DNA from 4 places in the Ferdinandcohnia sp. SAFN-114 genome. Region 3 is predicted to be linked to each of the others. Evidence: riboswitches for the same ligand, from Rfam matches in the RefSeq annotation. Region 3 holds a riboswitch; each other region holds the start of a gene.
What was found. A riboswitch is a leader RNA that binds a small molecule or an ion and turns the genes downstream of it on or off. The one in region 3 is predicted to bind thiamine pyrophosphate.

Region 1 (7,625 bases), on a different contig from region 3:
ATAGATATTGGACTATTTTTTCTGAGGTTAGTGTTCCGATATGAATTTCATCAATCGCAAGACCTATTATCTTTGGAGGTATGATTTCTAAAATACCTACTATTGTTAACAATATAATTGCAACAGTGTATCTTTTCCAATATTGTTTAAAAAACCATCTTAATTTTCCTAAAACTGAAAACATATGTGTCCTCTCCCTTCACGTTCCACTGTTCTAACCGCTTTCTGGATCTCCGACATATTTCAATGCAATAATCACATTCATTTCAACTTCCTCCCTTAGTTGTTGTTCAAAAAGTGCGGTGAATATGACGCTTCGAATTTCTGCAAACATTTCTCCGAGAACATGGTAATAACTAGGACATGCGCTTGCGTCTGCTAGTTTATTCACGAAGTCAATTCCTCAGCGTAAGGCTGCATGGATGTTAACTCAAGCAGTTGCCTCGCTCCGGTACTCGGGTGCTCGCGTCGCCTTGAAATTTCGACGCACAGGACGTGCTAGTGTCGACAAGACATGAGGCCGTGGCGTTTTTGTCGACGCGGTCCTCTTCATCCTCCTTTTGAACACTTATTCTTTTTGTACTTTTATAGTAAACAACCTTGAGGTTGTTGTACCCAAAAAGACGCAAAAAGGGCATACCGGCGCAAGCGCGATATGCCCTAAAAAGCACATAAAAACACACGTCCGCATAGCGTGACCTGTGTATCCTTTGTGTAGATGTTAATTTTGATAGTCGTGGACTATCAATCTATATTTACAATAGGAAGGGTCACGAATTGTATAAAGTTAATTGGATAAATCTTTTGCTTTTTCATTTCGTTACCCTCCCTTCCATTTTGTAGTAATCTTAATACTTTGTTAGATTACCATCATGGACATGTTATTGTCAATCACTAGTTTTTCGACAAGTTCCTCAATTTGAAATTATCCCAAATATCGATGGTAAAGGCTTTTAGCCTCTAATAAATCCTTTGTTCCATGGATGAGAACACGCCCATCTTTGAAAATGACCATTCGGTTTTGTCCTTTTTGAAAGGATAGTAAGTATGGGTTTCTTTCGACCTTGCCACCTTGGGTGGATAAAAGCTCCGCAAGTGAATCTAAATCTCTTTCGATTTTTTCACTAGGCCGTATTTGAACAGAATCTCGTCCACATAAAACAGCTGACTTTGTTTGATTCTCATAGGATAAAAAAGGATAGGTTGGATTTGTTCCACAGGAAAGACAGCTTTCCTTTTTCACACGATCAACCTTAATCGCGGTATGTTGATTTTTCCATAAATCAAACGAAACCAATTTACTGCGTAATGCATCGTAATCCTCAACCAATATTTTTAAAGCTTCGGTTACCTGATAGGCTACCACCATCTGTACAGCTGGACTAATAATTCCCACCGTATCACATGTTAGTCCACCCATGGGTACAGTTTCTAAGAGGCAATGCAGACATGGTGTTTGACCAGGAAGAATAGCATAGCTAATTCCATAGCTCCCAACGCATGCCCCGTAAATCCAAGGAATCTTATACTTTTGTGAAGCATCATTTAAGAGCATTCTTATGTCAAAATTATCGGTAGCATCGATTATTAAATCAACATGATCAATGATATTTTCAATCTCTTGAATGGAAACATCCATGACATGAGCCCGGATATCGACCTCTGAATTTATTTTTTCTAAGCGTTGTTTTGCTGCAACAGCTTTTGGTAAACGATTTGCCGCATCTTCTTCACTATATAATTGCTGTCTTTGTAAATTTGTCCATTCTACATAATCACGGTCTACAATTGTTAACTTTCCAATTCCAGCTCGAACCAGTCCCTCAGCACTGCCCGTACCTAGTGCACCAGCACCTACAATTAACACATGCTTACTTCTAATCTTCTTTTGTCCTTCCAATCCAATTGGAGTAAATAACTCTTGGCGAGAATAGCGTTCAGTCACCCCACATCAATCCTTCCTTCAAACTCCTAAATCCCAAAATATCTTATTCCTTAACTTAAAATTATCGTAACACATCTAGTTCCCTTCCATGAAGTAACCGGACTCCTAAATCAAAAATAATGGACTGGAGAGATAGTAACCAAGACTTACCATAATCACGAAATATAGAATAAAAACCAAATCATACTTTGAAAGAGTCAGTTCATAATAGAATGTACGATTATTATGATTCGAAAAGCGCTTTGCCTCCATAGCAACTGCTATCCGATGTGCTCGCCTAATACTTTGTGATAATAACGGAATAGAATATGCTTTTAGTTTAATAAAGATAGAGCGAATCCCTTTTTGGTGTTCAATCCCACGAACGCGCAATGCATTTTGAATCGTTTGGAACTCTTCTATCATAATGGGAATCAACCGTAATCCAGCCATAAAGCTATATGCATATTTAGGCGGCAACTTTAGCTGCTGCATCAACGAATAAAAAAGAAAAACAGGCCGTGTCGTTAAAGCGAACGTTAAGCCTAGACCTGCAAATATAATTCCTCTAAAACCAACAACTAACCCTTTATAAATGCTTTCCTCGGAGATTGTTATAAGTCCCCACTTAAAAAGTACCGTCTCTCCTTTACCAAATAGAATCATAGATGATGAGGTTGAGAGAAAAATAAGCAAAAATGGCAAAGTAATAAGAATGATTCGTTTAAATGAATGTCCTGTGAATCCAAAGAATAAGATAAAAACGACCAATGAAATATGAATAAGAAGCTGAAGAGTATCAATGAATAATACTGCAATACATAAACTGATTAGTACGAATAGCTTTATACTTGGATTTATTCGATGTAGCCATGTATCTTTACTTAAAAGTTCCATGAGTAATTTCCTTTCCCTGTTTACACTCTCAAGAGGCTAAGATTTACTTTCACTTGATTCAACAATTGATCTTTTACTAATCTCCCATTCTCAATGGTCCAACTTCTTGTCGCAAAATACTCTTCAATTTTTTCATCGTGAGTAACCATAATGATTGTCTTGTTCTTTTGTCTATAATTTTCTAGTAAAGTAAGAAGGGCAAACGTATTTTTTGAGTCAAGTCCAAATGTGGGCTCATCTAGTAAAAGTATTTGCTGATCCCTTACAATAGAGGCTGCTACACTTAATCTTCGTTTTTGTCCCATAGATAACTGGTAAGGATGTTTGTTTTGATGTTCTATGAGGTGAAAGATTCGTAGAAGTTCCTCCACGGTCTCAGATATTTCTAGTTCACTTCGTTTATCAATCCTTAACGAATAAGCAATTTCCTCATAAACAGAGTTTGTTACAAATTGAAGCTCCGGGTTTTGAAATACAAATGTCATGGCGTGATCTAGCTTTTTTGAGGTTGTAACTACTTCTCCAAATAATGAATAGTGACCTTTTGTTTGAATGAATTGCATGAGGGAGTGAAGCAGGGTACTTTTCCCAGCACCATTTCTCCCCTTGACCACAATCCACTCTCCTTCCTGAACTTGAACATCGTTAATATATATTTTTTCCTTTTTCTGTCTATATCCCTTAAATTCCTCTAGTCGAATAGATGGGGGATTAAACTCTGCTGTATTAATAGATTGCATCCATTTAAAGTCTTGAACAAAGTGATCCCAGACTCCTGGATACCAAATACCTTGTTCGTTGATGACCGTTTTATAATTAGAAAAAATTTCAGTTTTAGATCCATCTGCAATAATCTCTCCAGCTTCGTTGAAAAGGATTATTCGATCAACAATTGGAAGGACGTGCTCCAGTTTATGCTCTACGATGACCACTGTTTTATCCACCATAACATTTCTTATCACTTCCCAAATTTCCTGTGTCCCAGCTGGATCAAGCATGGATGAAGGCTCATCTAAAAATAATACGTCTGGCTCTAATGCCAATACAGATGCTATGGCTAAACGTTGTTTCATTCCTCCTGACAAGGTTTGGATGTTTGTGTGGATATCTTCCAAATCTAATCCAACTTGCTCTAAAAGACTTTTTATCCGTTCATCCATTTGATCCCTAGGAATTTGTAAATTTTCTAAGACAAATGCAAGTTCCTCATCAACATAAGGCATGCAAAACTGTGAATCAGGATCCTGAAAAACATAGCCCCATGCTTTGGGGATCTGTAACTTATCTACCTTCATTGGTAATTCTATCGAGTTTGGGATAATCCCGCTTAACACTTGAAGAATTGTTGACTTTCCACAACCTGAAGGCCCGAGAATTAATATTTTCTCCCCTTTTTTAATATGGCAAGATAAGTCCTTAAAAAGCAAGGACTTATCTCCAGGAAATGTTAAACGTAGGTATTCTACAAAGGCAATTGATTCCATATTCGATCCCCTTTTATTTTTGATCTAGTGCATCAAAATCACTGCTGGATAGTGGGCGTACAAGTTTTGTTACCCCTGTCATTTCCAAGGCACTAACTAGGTAATAAGCAAAAACACCAGCAAACAAGATGGAACCTACGAATCTAGCAACTAGGAACAAAATGAGATTCCAGGTAGCTAAGTCACCTATTTCTCCATACGCAAAATCCATTATTACTGACCCTAGACAAGAAGCTATTGCTGCCAAGACGACCACAGCAAGATTATATTTTCTATATCGAAAGAGCATAAACACTGCTTCAGCAAACAGCCCCTGTACAACACCGTACAGCAGAACGGTTAGGCCCCATGGAGACCCTAAAATAAATTCACCTGAGGCAGCTGCAATTTCTGCCAGTAATGCAACACCAGGTTTACGAATCACAAGATACGCAACAGTCGCTGCAATAAACCACATTCCATAGATTAACTGATCGGCGTGCAGCCCAATCGGCTTTACAACATAATATAAAGAACCCCAAACAATATAAACAATTCCAAATGCAATGGCGATTACGATCGTAACCAAAATATCAGTTAGTTTTAATCCTTTGCTCATTAATACCTCTCCTCTTCTCCTTCGTTCAGACAGATAGTTTTGATTGAACTGGCCAGTTCTCTAATTTGTACGCCATTTCCCAAAAGGAGTATTCATATTGACTACTAATCATAAAATGTTCCTTCATGCGGTCACGATCCTCTTGCGTCGCTTTTTCTGCCAATTCATTTACTCTATCGATCTGTTCTTCAACTAGTTCTTTAAACCAATCCCCACCATACGCCGCAATCCACTCCTGATAAATCGGCTCTTCTGGTTTGCAACCTTTAAGTCTTTCACCAATTTCATAATATAGCCAATAACATGGTAATAAAGCAGCAATTACATCACCCAAATGACCTGAATATGCGGCTCTATACAAGTGTGATGTATATGCATATGCTGTCGGTGCGGGTTTAAAGTTTTTTCTTTCTTCCTCCGTAATCCCAAGTCTTCCGGAAAAGCTTTTATGCAGCGCTAGTTCGGCCTCGTAAGTTCCTTGAGCGTGAATAGCAAGCCTGTTTGTTGTATGTAAGTCCTCCGCCTTTGCTGCGCCTAAAGATTGCACTTTTGCAAAATGAGTTAAGTAATAGGCATCCTGCATGACATAGTAACGGAAACATTTAATTGGTAATGTACCGTCTCCAATCCCTGTGACAAATGGATGGTCAAAGCTTGCCTCCCAAATATCGTTTGCCTCTTTACGTATTTCTTCTGAAAATAACATGTTCAATTCTCCTCCCTTTACTGTTATTTGCAAAATAAAAAACCACCTTCTTTACCAACGTAAAGAAAGTGGTTTGGATTTAGACAAATAAAAATAAAGAGACCCGTCTACCCACTTCCCTACGCTGGTATCAACCAGATCAGGTTCTAAGGGTCTCAAGGTTATGATAAAACAATCCTCAATCTCAGCCTTCCGGTAAACGATTCAAAGGTATAACACCATTAATACATTTACCTTATTTAAAGGCACCCCTAGTGGAATAATATTATTTATGCAATTTTTCTTATTTCCAATCATAACATGTTGGAAATAATTATCAAGGCTTTTTTAAGTTTTACTAGTTACTCTACATAAACTGCTGTTCCATATGCAATAATTTCAGATGCATTTTGCATAACAGCTGAGGTTTGTAATCGCATCCCGATTACTGCATTTGCTCCTTTTGCTTTTGCATCTTCCACCATTCGACCAATTGCTTTTTGGCGGGCTTCTTCTAGCATTTCAGTATAATCGGAGATCTCTCCTCCAACAATTGTTTTTAATCCAGCCATTATATCTTTACCAATATGCTTTGACTGAACTGTACCTCCTCTTGCAAATCCTTTAAGTTCTTTTACTTCTTTTCCAGGTACAAAATCAGTAGTCACGATAATCATTTTCGTCATCCTCCTCTTTCTCACGTTTTCGTTCCCATACTAATAGGGCAAATAATAGAATAATGGCAACCATGTAAAAGGCATAGAATGTTAGTGCCTTTGAAATATCAATAAACAAAAATACAATTCCTACGATTTGTCCAACAATGGCTATCATTAATACAATATATTTTGCAATATTCCTCATCATTCCCTACCTGCTTTACGTCGATAAATTTTTCTTGCAATAATAAGATAAAAAAGAAGGGGCAACGGTGATTGAATTAATCCCCATATTCCCCAAAACCAATAATTATGCCCCCGCTTTCGAGCATCTAAAAACAACCAAAAGCTTTGAATAAGAAGGGCAATCACTGCCACCATAATAAGTAGAGTATCATTCGTATTCATGTACAATCACCTTTTTTCGATAACGAAAGAAGCTATATACTGGAAAGCTAATTGTTGCAATACCTTGAATCACAATAAATGCAAGAGGAAGACGGAAAAATGACGTTATTAAAGCCGTCATGATGAATAATGCAATCAAAATAAATGCGGTCAGTTCTCGTCTAAACTTCTTCTTTTGTTTTTGTTGTGCAGTTGCTACCATTTGTTCAAATACTTGTAGGTCCGGAGTGAAAACCGAGTAATGATGATCTATTTTAGTGAGTGCTTCATTTATATCTTGAATCGTTTCTGGATCCTCTTCAAGTCGTTGTTCGTTTTTTAATAGAGTTAGCTTGTTTTTCTTCATTAGGTCTCAACTCCTTTCTCACTGTATGAATTCCATTATGTATTCTTGATTTAACAGTACCGATGGCGATATGAAGCATATCAGCGATTTCTTCATATGAATATCCATAATAATGTTTGAGAACAATTGGAATCCGAATTTCATCTGAAAGCCTTCCCAGTGCATCAAGAACATCATTCCAATCCTCAGAATGGTTCTCGAATTGCCACTTCATTTTTCGTAATGCTTGCTCCTGTTGATAATTTTGTTCGCGTTTCTTTTTGCGGATAGTGTCTATGTATAAGTTCGTAGCAATTGTTATGAGCCATGAGGAGAATTTTGCTTTACCGTTATACATATTAATTTTTTCCATGCTTTTCATCATTGCCTCTTGTGCGATGTCTTTAGCAATATCAGGTTTCATTGTAACTTTTATTAAATACTTAACTAAAAAAGGATAATGTTCTTTAAAAAGCATTGCAAACGCGAGTGAGTCACCACGCTTTGCACTGCGAATTAGTTCCTTTTCATCCATGCATTGAATTCTCCCCCGAGAAAATTTGTTATTTTTTATTTTTCGCTAATAATACGTATGAAGTCATTAAAAAGTTCACTCTCAGTTAAAAAAATTTATTATATACGTTT
Region 2 (7,625 bases), on a different contig from region 3:
AATTGCACCAAGAAGATTTTCACCAACGATTGGGTAATGCTCTGGTTGTATTCCTAATGCACGGTGTTTTTGACCAATTTGTTTTACAGCCGGAATAATCGCCGCTAAATTATCAATGTTTGCAGCTGCTGCGTATACTGCATTTGCTAATGCAGTTTGTTGACGGCCTTGTCTTTGATTTGCATGGTTGAAAATATTTAATAATTCAGGGTTATTAGTGAACATACGCTTGTAAAAATGAGAAGTAATATCTTTACCATATTTTTCTAGTACTGGAACTGTGCTTTTCACGATTTCAATTGTTTTTTGGCTAAGCATGATATAACGTCCTTTCCTAAACCAATATTTTGAATACATGTTTATAATATAATGACAGTGATAATAAAAGATACCCTTTGAATACATCTTTTGAAAAGTTGTCACATTTACAGTAGAAATAGGACTTTCATGCTATACTAATAGTGAACTCACCAATATAAGGGGTTTTTTATAATGAAACTAACAAATTATACCGATTATTCATTACGTGTATTAATGTATCTGGCAATGAAAAAAGACGAAGAATTGACCACAATACAGGAAATTGCAGAAGCTTATAATATATCAAAAAATCATTTAATGAAGATCATTCATCATCTAGGAAAACTGGAATATATCATAACCATTAGAGGACGTAATGGGGGCTTTAAGCTAGCAAAGCATCCAAAGGAGATTAATATCGGAGAAGTAGTTTCTAATACCGAAGAGGACTTTAACGTCGTTGAATGTTTTAAAGAAGGTGGAGGCTATTGCGCAATTTCACCATCTTGTAAACTAAAACGGGCTCTATACGAAGCATTACAGGCATTCATTAACGTGCTATATGGATATACATTAGATGACCTAGTTACCAATAAGAATGATTTGCTTGATTTATTTCGCCTACAAAACAACGAAGAAGGAAACTAAGCTGAACTTATTAAACACTTCGAACGGTATAACCTAAGTATTACTCTAATAGGAACCAATACTAGTCGTTTTACATACATTTAAGTAGACGAAGTAATTAGTAAAATACTGGTTTCGAAGGAGAAGAAGTGAGATGATAAGACAAACGTCTGGTTTTTACTGCCCTTATTGTCATGGATACTTAGAACCACGGAATATGTATGATGAGTATTATTACAACCAATACGTACCACAATACCCATCACCTTACTATGGCTGGGATTGGAACCGCAATCCTGATACTATCTTAGGTAAGGCCACTTGGACATGGGGAGGTACGCCAACAAAGTGTGAAATTGGCTGGTCCTATGATAACAACATGACTGCAGCCGTAGGGGAAAATAGCCCTTTTAAATGCGGCCAACGTTTACGAATCCGAAACGTTTCGTTTGTTCCGAATCAAGATATCATCGTAACAGTTGTTGATGAAGTGAAGAAATTCCCAGCAAACCGAATCAATCTTCACCGTAAAGCGTTTGAAGCACTAGGTGCAGCGCCAAGTGTTGGGGTACTAAATGTAGAAATTACACCCATTGATTAAATGACAAAAGGAGAACAATGTCTAAATTGTCCTCCTTTTTTATTTTATAATTCTCTATTCAATAGGGACAACTGTTCACGATCAATTTCTTCATCATGATCCTCAAGCAGATTTTCCGAATGCAAAGCATCATAAGCGGGGTTCGTGATATAAAGTACCTGATTCTTCAGATGTTCATCCTTCTTCATGTAATACCATCCTTTCCCAGTTAGTATGATACTAATATGGCTCTTTCTAGTTCATTTTACACATAAAATAAAACAAAAAAGCCATCTAGCAGGTAGATGGCGAGAACCTTTAATATAAATAAAGTCGTTTATACAGGAGTCGCTAAAAGTTCTTTAAGGTGTTTATCTATTTGTTCAAAATAAGCTGGACCATCTGCGCCGAATAATCCAAAATGACCGCAAATGCTGTTAATTACACGAAGTTCACTGTTAGGAATCAATTTTTGTTCTGCTTCACAATCACGCGGAGGGAAGAACATATCTTCATCAATTGGCATAACAAATGTTTTTGCTTTAATTCTTCCAAGCGCTTCTTCTAGATTACCATTTGTCATTCGGCTAACATCCCCGCGTTGCCATTTCCATGCCATTGTTAATAGCGCGTTTGGATCCATCGCTGCAAAAAGAGGCTGTAAAAAGTCGTTTACGAATTCTGCGACAGAATTGACACCAAATAGGCGCCATTTTTCCTGTTTGTAAAATTCCGTACTAAGTCCCATAACAGCCCATATTTTAGCATGCCTGTTTAATCCGTCAACCACTTCTGTACAAGACTGATAGTTTCCATGATTCCAGCCTGGATCTGAAGTAATCGCTTCGATTAATGTGTCAGTAAAGATGAAATCATGAGTCGTATTCTTGGCAGTACCCGCAATCGGAGCTGCACGTTTAACCATGTCGGGAAATCTAACTGCCCATTCGTATGTTTGTTGTGCTCCCATAGACCCGCCAACAACTAACGCAATTTCATTGATACCATACTTTTCAGTAAGGAATTGATGCTGAGCTCGTACATCATCACCAATTCTAACATCCGGGAAATTCGACATACTTATGGGAGCAGGACTGTTATGAGGTGAGCTTGAAAGACCATTTCCAATTTGGTTGATGATCACAATAAAGTATTTAGACGAATCCAATGCTCGTCCTTCGCCAATATATGGTTCATAGGCTTTATTTGTACCAGAAAACCAAGTAGGAATGACAATAGCATTATCTTTTGCTTCATTAAGCTCTCCGAAAGTAGCATAGGCAAGCTGACAATTTGGAATCACGCCACCTTCCTCTAGTTTGAAATCTCCTAAATTAAAAAGCTCATAGGGTCCGTGGAATTCTTGTGTATAAAATGAATTTTCAATCAATGTAGCAACCACCTTTCATTTAATGGAATCTATTAATACAATATATATAGGTAAAATACGTTATTAAGAACTGCTAGATGGACAAACTTTTAAATAAAATTGACTTTTATATTGACTAAGGGGTGCACCACACACTTTAAGATAAAAAGGGAGGGCGAGGATGTACAAAATAAAGGAATTTGCGGAACTGACCGGATTAAGCAAGGAAACTTTGCGTTACTATGCGGAAGTCAAACTTCTAGAACCAGCTTACATTGATCCAAAAAACAAATACCGCTACTATGATGATGGTAGCTTTTTTCTTGCAGTACTACTAGTAAAACTAAGAAAGCTTGGCTTTTCAATTCAAGAAATGGTATCAGTCATGGAGGATGAGTCTTTCGCAAACCTAGATAAATTACTCATTCAAAAGAGAACTAAAATTGAGCATCAAATTGCAGAACTACAACAACAAAAGGAAGAGATTGATGAATTTCTCGCATCTGGGAAGGAGGAAAACAAATGATTGAATGGAAAGAAGAAACGATCATTGAGGCGAATATTGAAAAGGTTTGGATGCTATTTTCGGACGAACATATAAAGAAAATAATGCCGAAAGTAGAAGAGCATACCTTGATTGAAAAAACAGAAGAAGAGGTTGGGGCAAAGCATCAACAAAAATATCGGGAGGGAAAACGTGTAGAAACCTATATTGTTGAAACGACACAATATGATAATACCGAAAACAAAAAGCTAAAGCAAACAAGCTTTGTACTCGGGAAAGCATTTGAAATTACTACGACTTTCACCCTACTAAAAATTGACGAGTCCCACACTAAATTCATATATGAAGGACAAAACATAGGAGTTAATTTTGTCGGACGGGCCATGCTAAAACTAAGCAGTAAAAATGCAAACAATGATGTTGTAAGGGAATTTATGGAGCGCGTAGGAAATGAAGCATTAAAAATATAGGCTCTTTTCTAAAAGATTGTTGCTTTTTGTTAATAAATTGCAAACCAATTTGATTGGAGCGTAAGGTGGCGACTCCTGCGGGAAAAGCGTGAGACTTGAGACCCCGCAGGAGCGGTAGCGACGAGGAGGCTCAAGCCACGCCCGCGGAAAGCGTCCACCTGAAGCGGAAGTCAACGATATAAAAACAACAAAGTTTGCGAAAACAGCCAAAATATAAAAGTAAAATTTTTTTTAAAAGAAAGCACATTTTCGTTACCTCATCATATACTACTTATTGTGTGAGAAAAATGTTAGAAGGGAAGTACGGAAAATGAGCAACGAGATTAAAACACCAGTTACAAATGATTACAAGGATAGTGAAGGGTATAAAGTAATTGAAGTCAACCTCAACAATCCAACAGAAAACCTATTTGCAGTCGTAACACCTATTAAAATGCAATAAGTAACGAATTTAAAATACTATCTTTTCGTACGTATACTTACATAGAAAAGATAGTATTTTTTATTTTGTAAGAATAGGAGCATCGAGTACAATGAGGATACCAAATCTTTTAAAGGAGCAATACAATGGAGGATTTAAACCATCTCGTTACATTATTCGAAGAACATAGTAATCCCGCTAATGCGTTACCGATGCAAAAATATATGAAAAACCATTTTCCGTTTCTCGGAATAAAAACACCTTTAAGGAGACAATTAACACGTAATTTTTATAATGAAACAGGATTATTAAAAAAGGATTTAAATCTTGAACTTGTTACACAGTTGTGGAAAAAGGATGAACGGGAATACCAATATGCTGCACAGGATTATTTAGTTAGATCTATAAAAAAAGTCAATAGTAGCCATTTAACTTTTATCGAGGAGCTCATTACTACAAAATCTTGGTGGGATACTGTCGATGTTCTTTCACCACATATAGTTGGAAATATAGCTAAAGTAACACCTAGTATTATAGAGGAAACAATTGAAGGCTGGGCATTTGGTGAGCATTTATGGCTTACACGTTCATCAATTCTTTTCCAGTTAAAATATAAGGAAGAAACAAATGAAAACATCCTGTACAAATACATAAAAGCCAATGCAACAAGTAAAGAATTTTTCATCCAAAAAGCAATTGGCTGGGCTTTGCGCGAATACTCAAAGACAAACCCAGATTCAGTCCGTCAATTTATAAATGAAACACCACTGCAAAAGCTAAGTGTTAGAGAAGGTAGTAAATATATTTAAGGCCAGGAATCTCCCGGCCTTTACTTAATTACTCCTAAAATGGTATATTTACCAGATTTAAACTGGTATGTGATTTCATATGTTTCACCTTTGCTAAATTGAGCGCAAAAATCCTCGACCTCTTTTTTATCTTCGCTATAAAACTGATACACGCTGTATGGATCACTTACATTACAACTGTATTTTCCATCACCATTTTTTTCGGCCGATACGGAAACTTCCTGAACGATTATGGAGGTTTCTTTCTCATAGGAGGGGCGAAGATTACCAGAACCCATGGTCACTATAATAATGAATAATCCTATTAAACTTATAATAAACGCCTTTTTCTTTTCCATTTTTACAAAAAACATAAAAATACCGCAACCAATCGCTCCAATTCCTACTGCAAATAGAGCGATCATTAAATAAAATAACATCCCAGCACCCCTTTCTATAAATTGAATATTCAGACTGTTATCCATATTATACCATATAATGAATCTTAGAATCTTGAATTCATCAAATACCTTTACATTTTTGCAAGTACATACTATCCTTATAGAAAGAATATTCGTAACTACTAGGGGTGCCCGATTGGGCTGAGAGAAAAGCGTGCGTTTTTTAACCCTTTGGACCTGATCCGGATTATACCGGCGGAGGAAAGTAGAGTGGAAAATGTCCATTTTTTCTTGATACCTTAAACCAGGTCCATTTATGTGGAACTGGTTTTTTTGCGTTTTTCTTATTTTCTATTTGAGGAGGCTACTAGAATGAAACTACAAAATCAGGTTATTCTCGTTACCGGTGGTGCACGAGGATTAGGAAAGGAAATCGTAAAAGCTTTTGCGAATGAAGGGGCAAAGGTAGTAATCAACTATTTTCAAAGTGAAGCAAAAGCTCGTTCTCTACAAGAAGAAATCGGTGAAAATGCGATCTCCATTCAAGCTGATGTGAGAAATCGTGAACAAGTACAGAATTTATTTGTTGAAGCGAAAAAATATTTTGATCAACCTATAACAACCGTTGTAAATAATGCCTTAATCAATTTTCGTTTTGACCCAGTCGCAAGAAAGAACGCCGAAACTATTTCTTGGGAGGATTTTCACGCACAGCTCGAGGGAGCAATAAAAGGAGCTTTACATACAACACAAGCAGCACTTCCAGACATGAAAGAGCTTGACTTTGGACGTATTGTAACAATTGGCACGAATCTCTTTCAAAATCCTGTTGTTGCTTACCATGATTACAACACTAGCAAAGCAGCTCTTTTAGGATTCACTCGGAACATGGCAAAAGACCTTGGTCCATATGGAATAAACGTAAACATGATTTCTGGGGGATTACTTCAAACAACGGATGCAAGTTCGGCAACGTCTGAAGAGGTTTTCCAATTGATAAAGGAATCTACGCCACTACAAAAAGTAACAACACCGGAAGATGTAGCAAACGCAGTTCTTTTCTTTGCATCACCTTGGAGTAAAGGGGTAACGGGTCAAAACCTTATTGTTGACGGCGGTTTGGTAATGAATTAAATCGGTAATGGGGGATTCATCTTGAGTAAAACACTAAAAATGACACTCACAGCAATGCTTGTCGCTATCGGAACAGTTACAAGTCATTTATTTGCAATTCCAATAGGTTTCACAAAAGTATTTCCTATGCAGCATTTTATTAATGTCTTGTCGGCGGTTATCTTAGGTCCAGCATACGCCGTGCTTCAAGCTTTTTCTGTATCTTTACTTCGAAACATGCTTGGGACTGGCTCTTTATTTGCCTTTCCAGGAAGTATGATAGGAGCTTTTTTAGCAGCAATCCTTTATACAAAAACTAAGAAGGCGTCAATGGCAATGACAGGTGAAATTATTGGAACAGGGATCTTAGGGGCAATTGCTTGTTATCCAATTGCCACGCTTATTCTTGGACAGGATGCAGCCATTTTTGGCTTCATACCATCGTTTATTTTCAGCTCCATTGTGGGATCTATTTTTGGATTTATCATTGTTGGAATCGTATTAAAAAACCCCGCGTTCAATAAATATCTAGAACGAAACTACTAAGAAACTTGAGGAGACTAAACTTGTATGTGTTGTAGTTCAGACTACGTAGAAAAAAACCATTACATGCATACGAATGAATTACAATAAATAACTAACAAAAAAGGTAGAATTGATTTCAATTTAGATTAAAAATGTAGTAGATTTCCATTTGTGTATTGTTTTTAAGCGAAAAAGTGATAAAAGCATGCGTAAAGTTGAAATGCGTATGCTTTTATATAATTTAGCAATATAAAGTCATACGTAAATTCCAAAATAAGGTAGAGTCGATTTCAATTAAGATTAAGACTGTAATAAATATCCATTTGTGTATCATTTTTTAAGCGAAAAAGCGATAAAAGCATACGTAAAATTGAAATGCGTATGCTTTTAGATTGTTTAGCAATATGAAGTCATGCGTAAATTCCAAAAAAAGGTAGAATTGATTTCAATTATGATTAAAAATGTAAGAAATATCCATTTGTGTATTATTTTTAAGCGAAAAAGCGATAAAAGCATACGTAAAATT
Region 3 (7,625 bases):
ATATTCTTAATCCTTCTTGATACGATAAGTCGAAAATCCGGGTGAATAATATCATATATTGGAATACCTTCTATCAATTTTTCATCTGTGATTCCTAATAATTGCAAAGCTGCAGGGTTGGCATATTGGATAACACCTTTTTGATGGACTAAAATACCCAATGGGGAATAATCGACTAATTGTCGATAACGGTCCTCACTTTCTTTCAATGCCTGTTCCATTTTTTTTCGTTCCGTAATATTACGATAACTAACTAAAATAGCCCTTTTTTCCATATAAGAGATTGGAACCGCCGATATAACTGCATCAACAATACGGCCATTTTTACTGCGTATTTTTAAATCTAAATCAAGAAGTTGCTTATTTTGATCGATAATTTCTTGGCTCCGAGTTTGAATCAATTCATGCATGCTAGGATCAATAAATCTCATAATTGACTCCCCAATCATATCTTCAGCAAACGTGTCAACTAGTTTAGCTGCAGACTCATTCGCGTATAAGATAATCTCTCCATCAAATACCAAGATAGGGTCCGGTGAATAATTTAAGAGGTTACGAAACCTTTCTTCACTCTCAAGTAAACTAAGCTGTAAATTCTTTTTATCAGTTATATCAAGAATTTGAGCAATTAGGTAGAACGTTTTATCGTCTTGTTGAAAAATCGAAACGGAAAGAAAAACCCATACTATATTTCCATTTTTATGAAAGTATCTCTTTTCCATTTCATAAGAACTTTTTTTACCTTTTATTAGTTCTTGCACAAATCTAAGATCTTCTTCTAAATCATCCGGGTGTGTAATCTGTTGAAAGGTAAGAGATAATAGTTCCTCTTCTAAATAGCCAGTAATCTTTGATAGTGCTGGATTTGTTTTTATACACTGCCCTTCTAGTGAAAACAAGGCCATGCCTATAGGTGAATAATGAAAAGCTTGTTCAAACCGATTAATAAAATGTAACATTAAATAAACTACCTCTACTATGAAATTTCTATCTTATCGTATAATACCACCAATTCCATATTATCGTTAGTTTTAATTATTTTATGCAACTTATTGACGCTTTTATTTTTAGTAGCTCAACAAAATCAAGAAATTAAAGATGATTATCGTTCTGCTTTTAGAATCCTAAATTGATTCGGGGACATGCCTGTATTCCTCTTAAACACTCGCCAAAAATGAACATGATTGGAATAACCCACTTTTCCTGCAATTTGATTCACTTTCAAGCTTGTATGTATTAAGTATCTTTTTGCTTCATTTATACGGATCGCGTTCAAGTATTCAATAAAACTGCATCCAGTGTATTTTTTAAAAAGTCTACTTATATACTGCTCATTTACATGAAAATGATAGGATAAAACACCAAGTGAAATATCGCTTGTAAAATTGTTATTAATAAATGTAATAATCTTTTCGATTTCATTTTTACCAGTGTTATCTTGTTGTCCCGAAACCTTCATCTTTTCTAAAGGACACGCATCCTCTATCAGTCTATTACTTTCAATTAATAATTGGGATAGCAAAGCTCTAAGGTACATATCCCTTTCCTTTAGATTCTTCTGGTACTCCTCGAATAGCCTCATTATGATAGTGTTAATTAATTCTCTTTTATTTTGAGGAATCGATATAATGTACGGTCCATTTTCAAAGAGCTGCTTCACGATATGTTGTTCGCCTAAACTCAAGAAGCACTCCCTAAAGTTTATCACCATTCGCTCATACACTTGATTGCTTTTCTTGACCGTTTTATGGATCACATTTTTATCAATAAAAACGAGATGCTGATTCTTTACTAGGTACTCTTCCCCATTAATAATGTAAATCCGTTCCCCTTTGGATAAATAATAAATTTCGTAATCTTGGTGCAGATGATGTGTTGCCATTGACGGATGGTATCCACTAAAACGATTTATATAAAAAGGCTGTTCACGAAGAGAAACACTTATTTTTTGCACCACTATTCAACTCCTCTCCAAATGAGCCAACAAAATTCTTTATTCGTGTTCTCATTTTTCACCCGCTTAAAACTTGTACTCTAGTTATGTTCTTTTTATTACATGTTCATCTGCCCATATCCTTCATTTTTTAAGGAATCGCAACTTTACTCCTATTTAACAAACGAGGAACTAGGAAAAAGGAACCCCCTCTCATGTGTACATGCCTTAACACCTTCGAAAATGTAAACAGAAACGTCTTCTTCTCACAAAATATGTAATGAGATGCTTGCTAAACTAATATAGAAGTTTTTGAATTATTTCTGATGAAAGGGTTTACAAGAATGATCTGATGATTACTTTTAGATGTACGCTGGGAGGTGAAATTTAAAGGTTTTTGGTTTACATCCAGACTTAATTTTAAAAATTGCAAAGGTGGTATTTTATGAAGTTTAGAAAAGCAATGGTATTGGTTATGGTTTTTTCCTTATTTGCGCCATTTTTCTTGACCGGAAATGGTACGGCTCACGCTGCAGCAATCGATTCGATTCCCAACACTATTAGGTATATGAAAGATTATGACAGTAGTTTTCTATCTGTTTCTGGTTATGCCTCAATAGGGGTGAATGACCGAAGTGAATACATTGATACACCCTATTATCGACAGGTCAAAACAGAAAGAGAGTTTTTACAGGCCATTTTGGATGCACAAGCTGGAAGTGTGAAAGTAATTGAAATCGCTAAGGACTTAAATTTTGGGTGGAAGAATCTAAATCTGAGTTCTGAGGAAACAAAGAAGTTTCGTTTCATTACGAAATATCGAGATCCTATGAACGGATTTACCAATCCAAAAATAGAAGCTTCTGGTGTTTCACAACTAAATATTGATAATGTTGAAGGACTCACGATTTTTTCAAAAAAAGGAAAAACGATAAGATCTGTCGAGTTAAAATTACAACGGTCTACGAACGATTTCGTCATTCGTAATCTGAACTTTGATGGCATGTGGCAATGGGATGATACAGGAAAACACAAGGAAGTAGGCTGGACTTATATTAAAATAAATGGTGCCAACAATGTATGGATTGACCATTGCAAATTTCCAATTGCAGCGGATGGATTAATTGATACAGAGAACGGTGGCTCCAACATCACCATTTCCTGGTCTGAATTCGGATTACCTGCAGATGAAAATCCCTCAACAGACACTGATATTTATCAAACGATTCAATTTATGGAAGAGAAATATGCTTCAAATGAACTGAATTCCGATAGTGTGTATTACAACATGCGAAATGAAGGTGCCACTAAAGAACAAATCATGGCCTATGCTGCGTATCACAGTAAGGTGCATTTATCAGGTTCAGGTGATAAAGACTATGTGAATTATGTGTCTAGTAGTGGCGATGAGATAAAGGATGGCAATCAAAGAATACGTTTAACACTCGCTTATAATACCTATACCAATGTTGGACAGAGAATTCCTATGATACGCCAAGGTTCTGGTCATGCGTACAACTTGTATTTGGACAATTCCTCTCATCAAGCGATTTTAGAGAATGTCTCGGCAATTGCTGAATTCGGAACAGATACACTTTCACGGGCACTAAATGCTAGAAATGGAGCCTCGATTGCAGCAGATACATCTGTATTCAATGACATTAACGAGCCAATCATTGGTGCGGAGATTCAGGGATTAGATACTAAAAATATGGACGCCCAATGGGCTGAGTTATTCCAAGCTGCTTATAATAGAAACTTAATTGTAAACTCAAAAATTACCAACCAATATGGCACGTATACAGGAAGCAGCTGGGACAATAATGGTGAAAACCTGTTTACAACAGGATTTACATGGTATGACAAATCAACAATCGGAAATTGGGCATGGTCTTCTCATATTATTGGAAGTGAAAATATGAGTAAAATGAATCCACCTACTGATCCATTTACCTTTGAATATAACTATGACGAGAAACTTCCTTATACGTATACCGTGGTTCCTTTAGACAGCGTTGTTCCAACACTTACAAAATATGCAGGAGCAAACAAGGTAAATATGAGCCCAATCGCATGGTTAAAAACTGACTATAACTCCAACAGTAAAGGTCGATAATATAGGGGGACAGAGGTTCTTTGTCCCTCTGTCCCCTTGTACTTACAGTTTAATTGGCCACTCCTCAAGGTTTTCAGCCATATCCCAGAACATATACTCAAACAAACTGGTTTTGACGACGATTTCTTCAAGTACTGCTAAATCTCGCTCCGGTTTTTCGTAGGCGATTTCATTGATTAGCGTCTTACAATCTTCCGCCAAGGCAGAAAACTCATCGGATGAATACATTTTCACCCATTCCCCATAAAATTCATGATCAACTGCTCCAGGCCATGTTACGAGCTCTTTTCCAATAAAGTTATAACTCCATGCACAAGCAAGGACTGCTGAGACAACATTTTCTACACCACCGAGCTGCGCCACATTCAACATGTAGCTTGTGTAAGATGTTGTAGTTGATGCAGGCTTTGTTGCCTCAAGCTCTTCAGTTGATATTCCAAATTTTGCGGCATATTGGCGGTGAAGATCCATCTCCATCTCTAATGTCCCATGCAAAAGATTTGCAAATATGGACATCGTTTTTAAATCTGGAGCCTTTGCACTCCCTAATGCAAATAGACGGCAATATTCAATCAGGTACACATAATCCTGCTTCATATAATGCTTAAACTTATCCTTATCCAACCAACCCTCGCCAATCCCTTTCACAAATGGATGCTCCAAATACGAATTCCAGATAGGCTCCACTCGATTCCATAAACGATCTGTAAATAAACTACTCACTTACTTGCCCCTCTCTCCATTTGACCTTGGGGGAGATAAAAAAAACAAAAACCCATCACTAGTTTGCTTGGGTATGGGTTAGGCAATATAAAATCGTTTAGTTTAAACATAACGTGCCAACTCCACTTCCCTACGCTAGTGTTACCTAGATCAGGTTCAAAGGGTCGATAATTCTATCTCTCAGCACAAATATGCTCCCCTAGTCGAATTGTTAGATTATTAAGTTACTAGATACTAGTTAATCATAGTGGCTATGAAAAGGCAAGTACTCATGTCCATTGTCCCGCTTGAGCCATTGTCCTACTCCGAGCTTCCCCTAGTAAAAGCAATCATTTCATATACTTTGCAACCAACGCATAGCATCTTTCCCTGGTTAGACTTGCTTGGGTAGCAACATATTCTAAGGTTTCCGTCGAGCCACCCTCATATTTCAGTGAAGATTCTTTTGCAGTTTCATCTCTATATTTAATCCAATTCCGCTGTTCTTCTCGTAATTGATCCATCTGTTCAGAATCAAGCTGTTCATTCAACACACCATAAATCTCGTTCAATTTCTGATCCCACTTTTTATACCTTGCCGCTTCTTGTTCTTCCAATTCTGCCATGGTTGTTGTATCTTCGGCGTTTCTATCTGCTTCTTCCATTTCATTTAATTCTTTGAGATATGTATCCTTCATACCTTCGTTTATTTCTTTGTTGTTACTAGACTCCGATGGCTCTTCATTTTCATTCGTTAATGGTTCTTTAGATGTCACATCTTTGTTTTTAATCTGAGTATGTTCAGGACCCTCAGATTTAACTGTTTCACCTGGCTCCTCATCGGTAACCGGTTCTTCCTCTGTTTTTAGATCGGTGCTAGTTTCTGATTCTTCATTTTCTGGTTTAGCATTTGCCTCATCCGTTGAATTACTACATGCAACCAACGAGAATAATGCTATGATAATTATTACAATTTGTAAACGCTGTTTATTTTTCATTACACTGCCTCCTCTACCAAACTAGTATATCATAAAATTTTCCAGTAACATTTAAGGAAGTTCAAATTCTTTTTTAAGCAATCCTCACCTAATGCAAACAAAAAACACTCACATTTGTAAGTGTTCGATCGACTATATTGTGTTACCTTTTTTCTTAGCATCTGCATCCAAACCAGCACCAATGGCAATACCCATGCTCATACCAAACGATATACCTAACGCAAAGTTGTCAATTATTGTTAATCCAAACACTACACCTAAACTCATACCAATGGACATATATAATGATAGATAAAATCCTTCTGATACCAACTTATGCTTCTTCTGAAGATGTGAAACAATTCCTTGAATGACTTGTTTATGCTGTTTACATTCTTGCTCAATACTATCTATTTTTGCTTCTAACCCCATAAAATGTTTCTTTAAATCAACTAGATGTTCTCGACATTCCTCACAATTCGTCGATAAAGAATCCAGCTTTTCAACCACTCTTTCACATTTATTTAAATCAAGTTTTTTTGCTTGTTCTTTACTTATGTTACTCCTTAGCTTCCTTAAATTTGTTTTTATATCGTCTACAAGATTTTTCAATACACCACCGCCTAATGAAATCTTAATTTGGCCAAGGATCGTTTTTTCTTATACCTTATATACGAATAAAACTCGATTTAGTTTCATTTTTCCATCCACTTTTTACCACTCCTGTTAAAACCGATACAAAAAAAGGAGAGGATTAACAATAATCCTCCCGGTTCCTTTAATTTTTAAACTACTCCATATATTAATGAACATTACTCACGAAATTAAGATTAATCAACCATATTGGCGAATGGCCTCTTTCTATGTATTTTTTTAAAACCTTTAATCAGTTGATTTTTTACATCATTAGGATCCTCAACGGTTAGTTCCTTCCAACAAACAATCAAATGATTAATATCCTCTATTTGCCAAATAACCCTACCACCGTAGTGGCTTGCATTTTTCCCACTACCAAATTTTAACAACTGTTTTATTCTTGAATTCAAAGTTGCAGAGCTTTTTCCACCACCGGCTTTCCCGATATAGATTACTTTCGTATTCTTTATCCAACTTTCATTTAATTTTTCTACTGGAACATTCGGATTTTTCCTTTTAAAATAACCACCCGTACCTTCTGTTAAAAACTCTGGTGAATCATCAGGGGTATAAAGCACCATATAAACCCCTTTATTATGTGGAACGATAGAGTGATTTTGCATCAATTCAGTAACCGGAATATAACCTTCGAAGCCATAATCTTTAATTGATTTAAAATTATTATAATCCATAACATCACCTCATTAAATGAGTATGAGTGCAACTTACTTTTATTCAATCTAATTGTATAGAAACAGGATCATTATCCACCTTGGCTACTGATGCGTCCTTTCGTTATTCATTTAAAAAAGGCACCTGAACCCTTAAGTATACAGGGTTTAGGCACCTCTTCTTTTCTTTAAATATACTTAGCTGTTATTGATCGTTCACAATTTTTTAGTCCTCCAGGTGGCCCTTCATATAAAATTTCTCCACCACCTGTACCTCCATCTGGACCTAAATCAATAATCCAATCACTATTTCGTATGACGTCTAGGTTATGTTCTATGACAATAACTGTATTACCCTTTTCAACTAATTTTTCGATAATCGCTAGAATATTGGAAACATCGGACAGATGCAGTCCGGTTGTCGGTTCATCTAGAATATAGATATTCCCCTTTTTATTTATCTCTTTTGCGAGCTTCAGTCGTTGACTTTCTCCACCAGATAATGTGTTTAGTGGTTGGCCTAAAGACAAATATCCAAGTCCAACAGTCGCCATACTTGTCAATTGTCGCTTGATATCTTTTGCTTCAAA
Region 4 (7,625 bases), on a different contig from region 3:
ATTACGGGATAAATATCGGTAACTTACCAACAGGAACTTTAAATAAAATCACAGATGTAAAAGGCGTGAGAGTCGGCCACTCCACCATATCCGACGGGGATATCCAGACAGGGGTGACAGCCATCATCCCGCACGACACAAATATTTTTAACAATAAAGTGGTTGCTGCTTCATATGCTATGAATGGGTTCGGAAAGACGATGGGGACTCTTCAAATCGATGAACTGGGCACAATTGAAACACCTATTCTGCTAACAAACACGCTAAGTGTGGGGGTAGCAGCCAATCACCTTATCAGTTATATGCTTGAGCAGAACAAAGAAATCGGTGATACAACCGGGACAATAAATCCTGTCATCGGCGAGTGCAATGATATGTTATTAAATAATATCCGAAAACAGTCAATTAAAGAAACGAATGTCCTGGAAGCGTTAGAAACAGCAACAACCAATTTCGAAGAAGGCAGTATAGGAGCAGGTGCGGGAATGAAATGCTTTGGGCTAAAAGGGGGGATCGGTTCCTCGTCACGAATCCTTACATATCCTCATGGAAACTACACCCTGGGCGTCCTGGTGCTATCGAATTTTGGGGAGATTGATCAGTTTCGCCTAAACGGAATCCATGTGGGTCCAATCATCAAAGAGAAGATCTCGTCAAAAAGTGAGAAGGGTGACAAAGGCTCCATCATGATCATCATTGCAACTGATTTGCCGGTGACTTCACGTCAATTAAAGCGAATCATCAAACGTGCATCAGTGGGACTTAGTAGAACAGGTTCTTTTATTGGAAATGGGAGTGGGGATGTTTTCATCGGTTTCTCAACCGCAAACACAATCAGTCATGAAAATAAAGGGGAACTCCAAACTATAAAAGTCATTCATGAAGATGACTTGGATCAAGCCTTTTTAGCAACAGCAGACGCTACAGAGGAAGCGATATTACAATCATTACTAACTGCGAAAACGACAATAGGCAGAAATGGAAATACACTGTATTCATTGGCAGAACTGATGAGTGAGATCATTTCATAATGAGGGGGAATAAATATGAATAAGCCGATTATTGGTGTTACCTCGCATGTTGAGTTGGATTATAAACATACGCTGTCGAATGATTATATTCAAGCTGTAATTGGAGCAGGAGGAATTCCGGTTATTTTGCCAATTGGCATTGATGAAGATGTTTCACAGATTGCCAGTAAGATAGATGGGCTTCTACTGACAGGGGGAGGGGATATTGACCCAACCTTATTTGGAGAGGAGCCACATCCAAAGCTCGGGACGATTTCGCCAGGAAGAGATGATTTTGAGCCAGCCATCATTCAGGAGATATTAGATGCAAATAAGCCAATCCTTGCAATTTGTCGCGGTATCCAGATTTTGAATATTGCACTTGGTGGGGATATGTATCAGGATATTTATGATCAACATGAAACCGGGCTACTTCAGCACTCACAGAAGGCAACAAGATATCATCTTGCCCACTTTGTGAAAGCAAAGGAAGGGAGTTTGCTAGAATCTATTGTTGGGTCTTCTGAATTTAAGGTGAATACGTATCATCACCAGGCAGTTCGCCATGTACCATATCCACTTGAGGTTTCAGGGGTTGCATCAGATGGAATCATCGAGGCAATCGAAAGCAAGGGACATTCTTTTGTGTTAGGCGTGCAATGGCATCCTGAAGGCTTGGCGGTCAATGGTGATGAGATTGCGAAACGTATTTTTACAAGATTTGTAGAAAGTTGTTAAGAAAAAAGGAGTTAAGTCTTATACACAGGACTTAACTCCTTATCTTTATCCCCAGTACTCTAAATACTCATAATTGTCAGTGGGAACTCTTTTGATTACTTCATTCGCTTCATTACGATAAATTTCATATTCACGGTAGATGTCAACCTTATTACCGTTGACAATCTCAGTGTCAACATACTGCATCTCCAATTCTAGAATCAGTTCCTCTTCTGAAGTATCCTCTTCCGGATTTGCTGTTACTTCTTCGTCCGAAGACATACCAGATACAGAAATTGCATTTTTGTATTCATAGACATCATCTGATTCAATTACACCGGTCACAAATATAATGGATAGAATCCCGATGGCGGTCAACAATTTATTCAAAGTTACCAAACTCCTTTGTTCCATATCTATTACTCATCTATATGCATTCGAGAAAAAGATTAGGACAACTAATCCCACGGGAGTTGGTAAAAGTCTGTTATCGGATACGATCCTTTCGAAAACCATCATATATACTAATTGCCGCAGATACTAAGAGAATAGTAATTACACCAATAATAAACCTAGAGTTAAAGTGATCTGGGTTCATGGTGAAAAGGTCTTCGGACATATAGGTGATAAAGGCCTGGTTCATGATATTCGGATGTATGAATATCACGATGAATACAATGGCTCCGATTAGTTCGACAGCAGCATTAGAGAAGGCCAAGCCTTTCGTCCATTGTCCCTTAATTAATTTATATAAAGCAAGTGAAATTTCTGTAACAATCACAATAAGAACGATTGGCCAGAACTGTAACAAAACGTCTTGATTTAAGGCTGGAATTACAAATTCAAGTCCATCTTTCCCGCCTTCGTAGATACCTAAAAGCTGATTTGCTTTAAAATATAGAGTTGCCCAAATGGCAGTCCATAGTAAACCTCCAAAAACTTCAAACTTTGAGATCGCTTTTTTCTTTGGGATATAGGTTATACTTTTTAAATCATCTGGAGTCCATTTTTTTAGACTGGCTGTTAATGGTTGGTCATCTTTTGATTTATCCGTTCTTTCGATAATGGCAAACACAATTGTCAGCCAAAAGAATGTTTGTATTGATACTTCAATAATTCTCCATATGCCGAAACCGACAATTTCCAATACCATATTAATGATGGTTTCCTCACCTTGTTGCCCAAGAAAATACTCAGGGATGATTGCGATGAGTGAGATAACAGCCGCAATCGGTATAATCATTTTTAATAAAGTAACATACACATCAAAATAACGTGGTCCAATAAGGTACATGGGCCGATCAAGATAACCACTGGCCAATTTTGCCGGGCTCCCTAATTTTTCTAACGCGATTTTTACATCTTTTTCATTGTAATCATCGGGCAACATGTCCTCGATTGTCGACTGCAGTTCAAGAGCAATGTCATCTCTCACTTTTTCAGGAAGTAGTCGCGTGACTTCCTGAATGTAAATTTCAATCAGATTCATAATCTTCCTCTCCCTCTAATAATTTATATAGCTCTCTCGAATTTTGAATCCATTCCTTTTTTAATTGTAAAAAGGTTTCGAGACCGTATTCACTCAAAACATAGTACTTTCTGGGCCTACTCTCCGTTGTGTCCCAATTGCTTGTCACTAGTTCCTGTTTTTCCAGCCGACGAAGCAGTGGATATAACGTACTTTGCTCAATGTTGATACCTGACCCCTCTAATAACTGGACTAGGGAATAGCCATATTGTGGGGTTCGTAATTGACTCAAAACCGCTAGTGTCAACGTTCCTCTTCTTAGTTCAGTTATTAATGAGTTAAATAAATCACTCATTTACCCACCTCATTTTTATTACTATATGACATACAGTATTTGATTTATACTATGTATCGTACACTATTGTTGTGAAGAAAACAATTCTTTTTTTAAAATTGGGTGAATTAATTAATTCGCTTTATTAGGGATAAAATAAATCTCAACAAACTAAAAAGGAGTTTTATGATGGCTGCTTCACAGCTCTTACTAAGGATCGCTATTGCTTTTGTTGTGTTATTTGTACTTGCAAGAATAATGGGAAGAAAAGAAATCAGTCAAATGACATTTTTTAATTTTGTTTCTGCCATTGCTATAGGCTCTATTGCCGCAAATTTTGCAATGAATTCAAATGTAAGTATATTAAATGGGGTACTAGCGTTAATAGGCTGGACTGTTTTTACATTAACGATTGCTTTTATTGATATAAAGTCGAAAAAAGCAAGGAAAGTAACAACAGGGGAACCGATCATTGTGATAAAAGAAGGAAAGGTTATGGAGAATTCACTTCGTTCAACACGACTAGATATGGATACCCTTAATTCAATATTAAGACAAAAAGGGTACTTTTCTATTAAAGATGTACAGTATGCCATCTTTGAAACTAGTGGCCAACTTTCGGTGATGCCATACGAACATAAAATGCCTTACACAAAAGAGGATGCCAGTGTTAAGAGTAATCCCTATATATATCCAACCTCGACCGAGGTCATCTCAGACGGTGTAATTAATAACATGAATCTTTCTAGATTAAATTTAGATACAAACTGGCTAAACCAACAATTAAAAAATGCTGGGGTGACGGATGCATCTGAGGTCTTTTATGCAGAGGTACAAAAAGATGGGACACTATACATAGACAACATAGACGACAATCTGATGCATTAAGCCTCTGGAAAAAATGTATAGGACTTAAAAAGAATGACAGCACAGATTCATATGCTATAATAGAATCAAATTGAATAGTGCAGGGGAGCTCACACTTGTGGGCTGAGAGTAAGCAAAATGTAGCTTTGACCCTTTACCTGATTTGGATAATGCCAACGTAGGGAATGTGTGTAAGTATGACGATTCATGCGGTATATCTGTTTCAGGTATACCGCATTTTTTATTTGAATGGAGGATTACCATGTTTGAGCAAATCTTAAAAAACGTTAGACAAAAAACACCGCTCGTCCATAATATTACAAACTATGTGACGGTTAATGATGTTGCAAATATTGTCCTTGCTTGTGGAGGTTCACCAATTATGGCGGACGATCCAAAAGAAGTGGTGGATATTACAAGTATTTGCAATGCGCTTGTGATTAATATCGGTACATTAAATGAGAGAACGATAGAATCTATGATTTTAGCAGGGAAGGCAGCAAACAAACTAGGACATCCTGTTGTTTTGGATCCAGTTGGAGCAGGGGCGTCCAGCCTAAGAACTAATACTGTTTATCAGCTTTTAGATGAGATACGATTTGCTGTTATCAGAGGGAACCTATCAGAAATAAAAACGGTGCATGCAGGCAGTGGAAATACCAAAGGTGTGGACGCAGCTGCAGAAGACGTCATCAATGAAGGTAATCTCGAAGAAATGATTCAGTTTGCTAAACAGGTAAGTAAACAAACAGGTGCAGTCATTGTAATCACAGGTGCTATAGATATCGTTGCGAACACGAACGAAGCATTTGCAATCAGAAATGGCCATCCGTTGATGTCGAAAATTACAGGGACAGGCTGTATGCTTACTTCTGTTGTAGCTGCTTATTGTGGAGCGAATCCTAGTGAAATTTTAAAGAGTACAGCCGCAGCTGTGAGCGCAATGGGATATTGCGGTGAATTAGCTCATCAAAAAATAGAAGAAATGGATGCAGGAACTTCATCATTCCGTATGTACTTGATTGATGTGATGAGTAAACTAAATTTTTTGCAACTGCAAGGTGGTATGAACATTGAAAATCGATAAAAAATTTATGCAACTATATGCAGTAACAGACCGTGCCTGGACAGGCAGCCAAACCTTAGTGGAACAAGTCGAAGCTGCGTTAAAAGGTGGTATTACATTCCTTCAACTAAGAGAAAAGAATCTTGGGTATGATGATTTTTTACAAGAAGCTATTGAACTTAAAATGTTAACGGCTTTTTATGATATTCCTTTTGTTATTAACGATAATGTTGAAATTGCGCTAGCTTGTGATGCAGATGGTGTGCATGTTGGTCAAGAGGATATGCGGGTTGAAAAAGTACGTGAAATGATTGGCACGGATAAAATTCTAGGCGTGTCGGCTCAAAATGTAGAACAAGCTATTGCTGCTGAGAAAGCTGGTGCAGATTATCTTGGTATTGGTTCGGTATTCCCAACAGGTACAAAAAAAGACGCGAAACCAATGACATTCGAAACCGTGCAAGAAATTTGTAAGAGTGTTTCGATTCCCATCGTTGCAATTGGTGGGATTAATAAAACAAATATTTTAGAGTTAGTTGGAAGTGGGGTAGACGGTGTTGCGGTTGTATCGGCAATCTTTGCACAGTCCGATATCACAGCCGCTACAAAGGAGTTAAATAAGCTTTCAGCAACGATGGTAGGGAGTGGAAAATAATGAAAAAGGTATTGACGATTGCAGGATCTGATTGTAGTGGAGGAGCTGGAATTCAGGCAGATATTAAAACAATTACAGCCCATAATATGTATGCAATGAGTGCAATCACAGCTCTTACTGCTCAAAATACAACTGGCGTATACGGGGTTCTCGATTCGACTCCTGAATTTGTCGGGCAACAGCTGGATTGCATCATGACTGATATTTTTCCTGATAGTGTAAAGATCGGCATGGTGTCATCTCCTGAAATCATCCATAAAATCGTGGAAAAACTAGAAGAATATAAGCCTTCAAATATAGTAGTGGATCCAGTCATGATATCAACTAGTGGGAGTAGACTTTTGAGTGAATCGGCAATGGACGCCTTGATTAGTCAATTAATTCCGCTTGCTACTATTATTACACCCAATATTCATGAGGCTGAGGCGCTTGGTGGGATGGAGATTACCACGAAGGAAGACATGCAAGTGGCTGCCCAAAAATTGTCCGAAACCTATAAAGGGGCCATTTTGATTAAAGGTGGACATCTTGAAGATACTGCGGATGACCTATTATATAATAATGGCGAGTTCACATGGTTCCCTGGAGAACGGATCAGTAACCCGAACACGCATGGCACAGGTTGTACACTCTCATCAGCCATTGCTTGTAATTTAGCAAAAGGCCATGATATTAAAACGAGTATAAAAGAAGCAAAACAATATATTACGGGAGCAATCGAAGCGGGACTAGACCTTGGAAAAGGCAGTGGACCATTGAATCATTGTTACGCCCTAAAGAACTAATTAGAGTTGCAGCGTCTGAAGCAGTTGTGTCAACTTCTGACAAGGCACCGCCGAACAAGGGGGATAGTGTCTGAAGCCGAGGAGACTTCGGACAAGGGACCGCCGAACAAGCGAGATAGTGTCTGAAGCGGAGTTAAATTCGGACAAAGAATCGCTGAACAAGCGGGATAGTGTCCGAAGTCGAGGAGACTTCGGACAAGGGACCACCGAACAAGTGGGATAGTGTCCGAATTCGAGCAAACTTCGGACTTGGGACCACCGAACAAGCGAGATTGTGTCAGAAGTCGAGCAAACTTCGGACAAGGAATCGCCGAACAAGCAAGATCGTGTCCGAAGTCGAGCAGACTTCGGACTTGGAACCGCTGAACAAGTGAGATTGTGTCAGAAGTCGAAAAAACTTTGGACAAGGATTCGTAGAACAAGTGAGATAGTGTCCGAAGTCGAGCAAACTTCGGACATGGATTCGCCGAACAGGCAAGATTGTGTCTGAAGTCGAGCCAACTTCGGACAAGGAATCGCCGAACAGGCAAGATTGTGTCTGAAGTCCAGCAAACTTCGGACAGGGATTCGTAGAACAAGTGAGATAGTGTCCGAAGTCGAGCAAACTTCGGACAAGGAATCGCCGAACAGGCAAGATTGTGTCTGAAGCCGAGCCAACTTCGGACTTGGGTTCGTAGAACAAGTGAGATAGTGTCCGAAGTCGTGCAAACTTCGGACATGGAT

Region 1: another riboswitch for thiamine pyrophosphate. It lies ahead of tenA (thiaminase II); the one in region 3 lies ahead of tenA (thiaminase II).
Region 2: another riboswitch for thiamine pyrophosphate. It lies ahead of ACR65M_RS23035 (3-oxoacyl-ACP reductase); the one in region 3 lies ahead of tenA (thiaminase II).
Region 4: another riboswitch for thiamine pyrophosphate. It lies ahead of thiM (hydroxyethylthiazole kinase); the one in region 3 lies ahead of tenA (thiaminase II).

What each region holds. Positions count from the first base shown of each region.
Region 1 covers NZ_JBPFDQ010000066.1:20,311-27,935, forward strand. Annotated here, with positions in the region: gene ACR65M_RS18890 (ABC transporter ATP-binding protein) at 1-184, opposite strand, end outside; gene ACR65M_RS18895 (hypothetical protein) at 215-391, opposite strand; gene ACR65M_RS18900 (thiazole biosynthesis adenylyltransferase ThiF) at 926-1,945, opposite strand; gene ACR65M_RS18905 (energy-coupling factor transporter transmembrane component T family protein) at 2,051-2,821, opposite strand; gene ACR65M_RS18910 (ABC transporter ATP-binding protein) at 2,842-4,305, opposite strand; gene ACR65M_RS18915 (ECF transporter S component) at 4,319-4,903, opposite strand; gene tenA (thiaminase II) at 4,929-5,609, opposite strand; TPP riboswitch at 5,709-5,872, opposite strand; gene ACR65M_RS18925 (heavy metal-binding domain-containing protein) at 5,951-6,265, opposite strand; gene ACR65M_RS18930 (hypothetical protein) at 6,246-6,452, opposite strand; gene ACR65M_RS18935 (sigmaY antisigma factor component) at 6,452-6,655, opposite strand; gene ACR65M_RS18940 (YxlC family protein) at 6,642-7,001, opposite strand; gene sigY (RNA polymerase sigma factor SigY) at 6,955-7,515, opposite strand.
Region 2 covers NZ_JBPFDQ010000101.1:3,502-11,126, reverse strand. Annotated here, with positions in the region: gene hmpA (NO-inducible flavohemoprotein) at 1-318, opposite strand, end outside; gene ACR65M_RS23080 (RrF2 family transcriptional regulator) at 493-948, shown strand; gene ACR65M_RS23075 (RlpA-like double-psi beta-barrel domain-containing protein) at 1,082-1,528, shown strand; gene ACR65M_RS23070 (hypothetical protein) at 1,573-1,716, opposite strand; gene ACR65M_RS23065 (alpha/beta fold hydrolase) at 1,845-2,897, opposite strand; gene ACR65M_RS23060 (MerR family transcriptional regulator) at 3,058-3,402, shown strand; gene ACR65M_RS23055 (SRPBCC family protein) at 3,399-3,851, shown strand; gene ACR65M_RS23050 (hypothetical protein) at 4,162-4,293, shown strand; gene ACR65M_RS23045 (DNA alkylation repair protein) at 4,419-5,081, shown strand; gene ACR65M_RS23040 (hypothetical protein) at 5,102-5,500, opposite strand; TPP riboswitch at 5,636-5,742, shown strand; gene ACR65M_RS23035 (3-oxoacyl-ACP reductase) at 5,834-6,595, shown strand; gene thiW (energy coupling factor transporter S component ThiW) at 6,617-7,120, shown strand.
Region 3 covers NZ_JBPFDQ010000109.1:3,586-11,210, forward strand. Annotated here, with positions in the region: gene ACR65M_RS23715 (PAS domain S-box protein) at 1-959, opposite strand, end outside; gene ACR65M_RS23720 (AraC family transcriptional regulator) at 1,103-1,954, opposite strand; gene ACR65M_RS23725 (pectate lyase family protein) at 2,379-4,049, shown strand; gene tenA (thiaminase II) at 4,092-4,772, opposite strand; TPP riboswitch at 4,883-4,983, opposite strand; gene ACR65M_RS23735 (lysozyme inhibitor LprI family protein) at 5,102-5,749, opposite strand; gene ACR65M_RS23740 (glycine zipper domain-containing protein) at 5,882-6,340, opposite strand; gene ACR65M_RS23745 (hypothetical protein) at 6,559-7,056, opposite strand; gene ACR65M_RS23750 (ATP-binding cassette domain-containing protein) at 7,224-7,625, opposite strand, start outside.
Region 4 covers NZ_JBPFDQ010000002.1:34,994-42,618, forward strand. Annotated here, with positions in the region: gene ACR65M_RS00915 (DmpA family aminopeptidase) at 1-1,031, shown strand, start outside; gene ACR65M_RS00920 (gamma-glutamyl-gamma-aminobutyrate hydrolase family protein) at 1,047-1,748, shown strand; gene ACR65M_RS00925 (hypothetical protein) at 1,794-2,117, opposite strand; gene ACR65M_RS00930 (HAAS signaling domain-containing protein) at 2,215-3,216, opposite strand; gene ACR65M_RS00935 (PadR family transcriptional regulator) at 3,203-3,550, opposite strand; gene ACR65M_RS00940 (YetF domain-containing protein) at 3,719-4,417, shown strand; TPP riboswitch at 4,489-4,598, shown strand; gene thiM (hydroxyethylthiazole kinase) at 4,659-5,483, shown strand; gene thiE (thiamine phosphate synthase) at 5,470-6,117, shown strand; gene thiD (bifunctional hydroxymethylpyrimidine kinase/phosphomethylpyrimidine kinase) at 6,117-6,902, shown strand.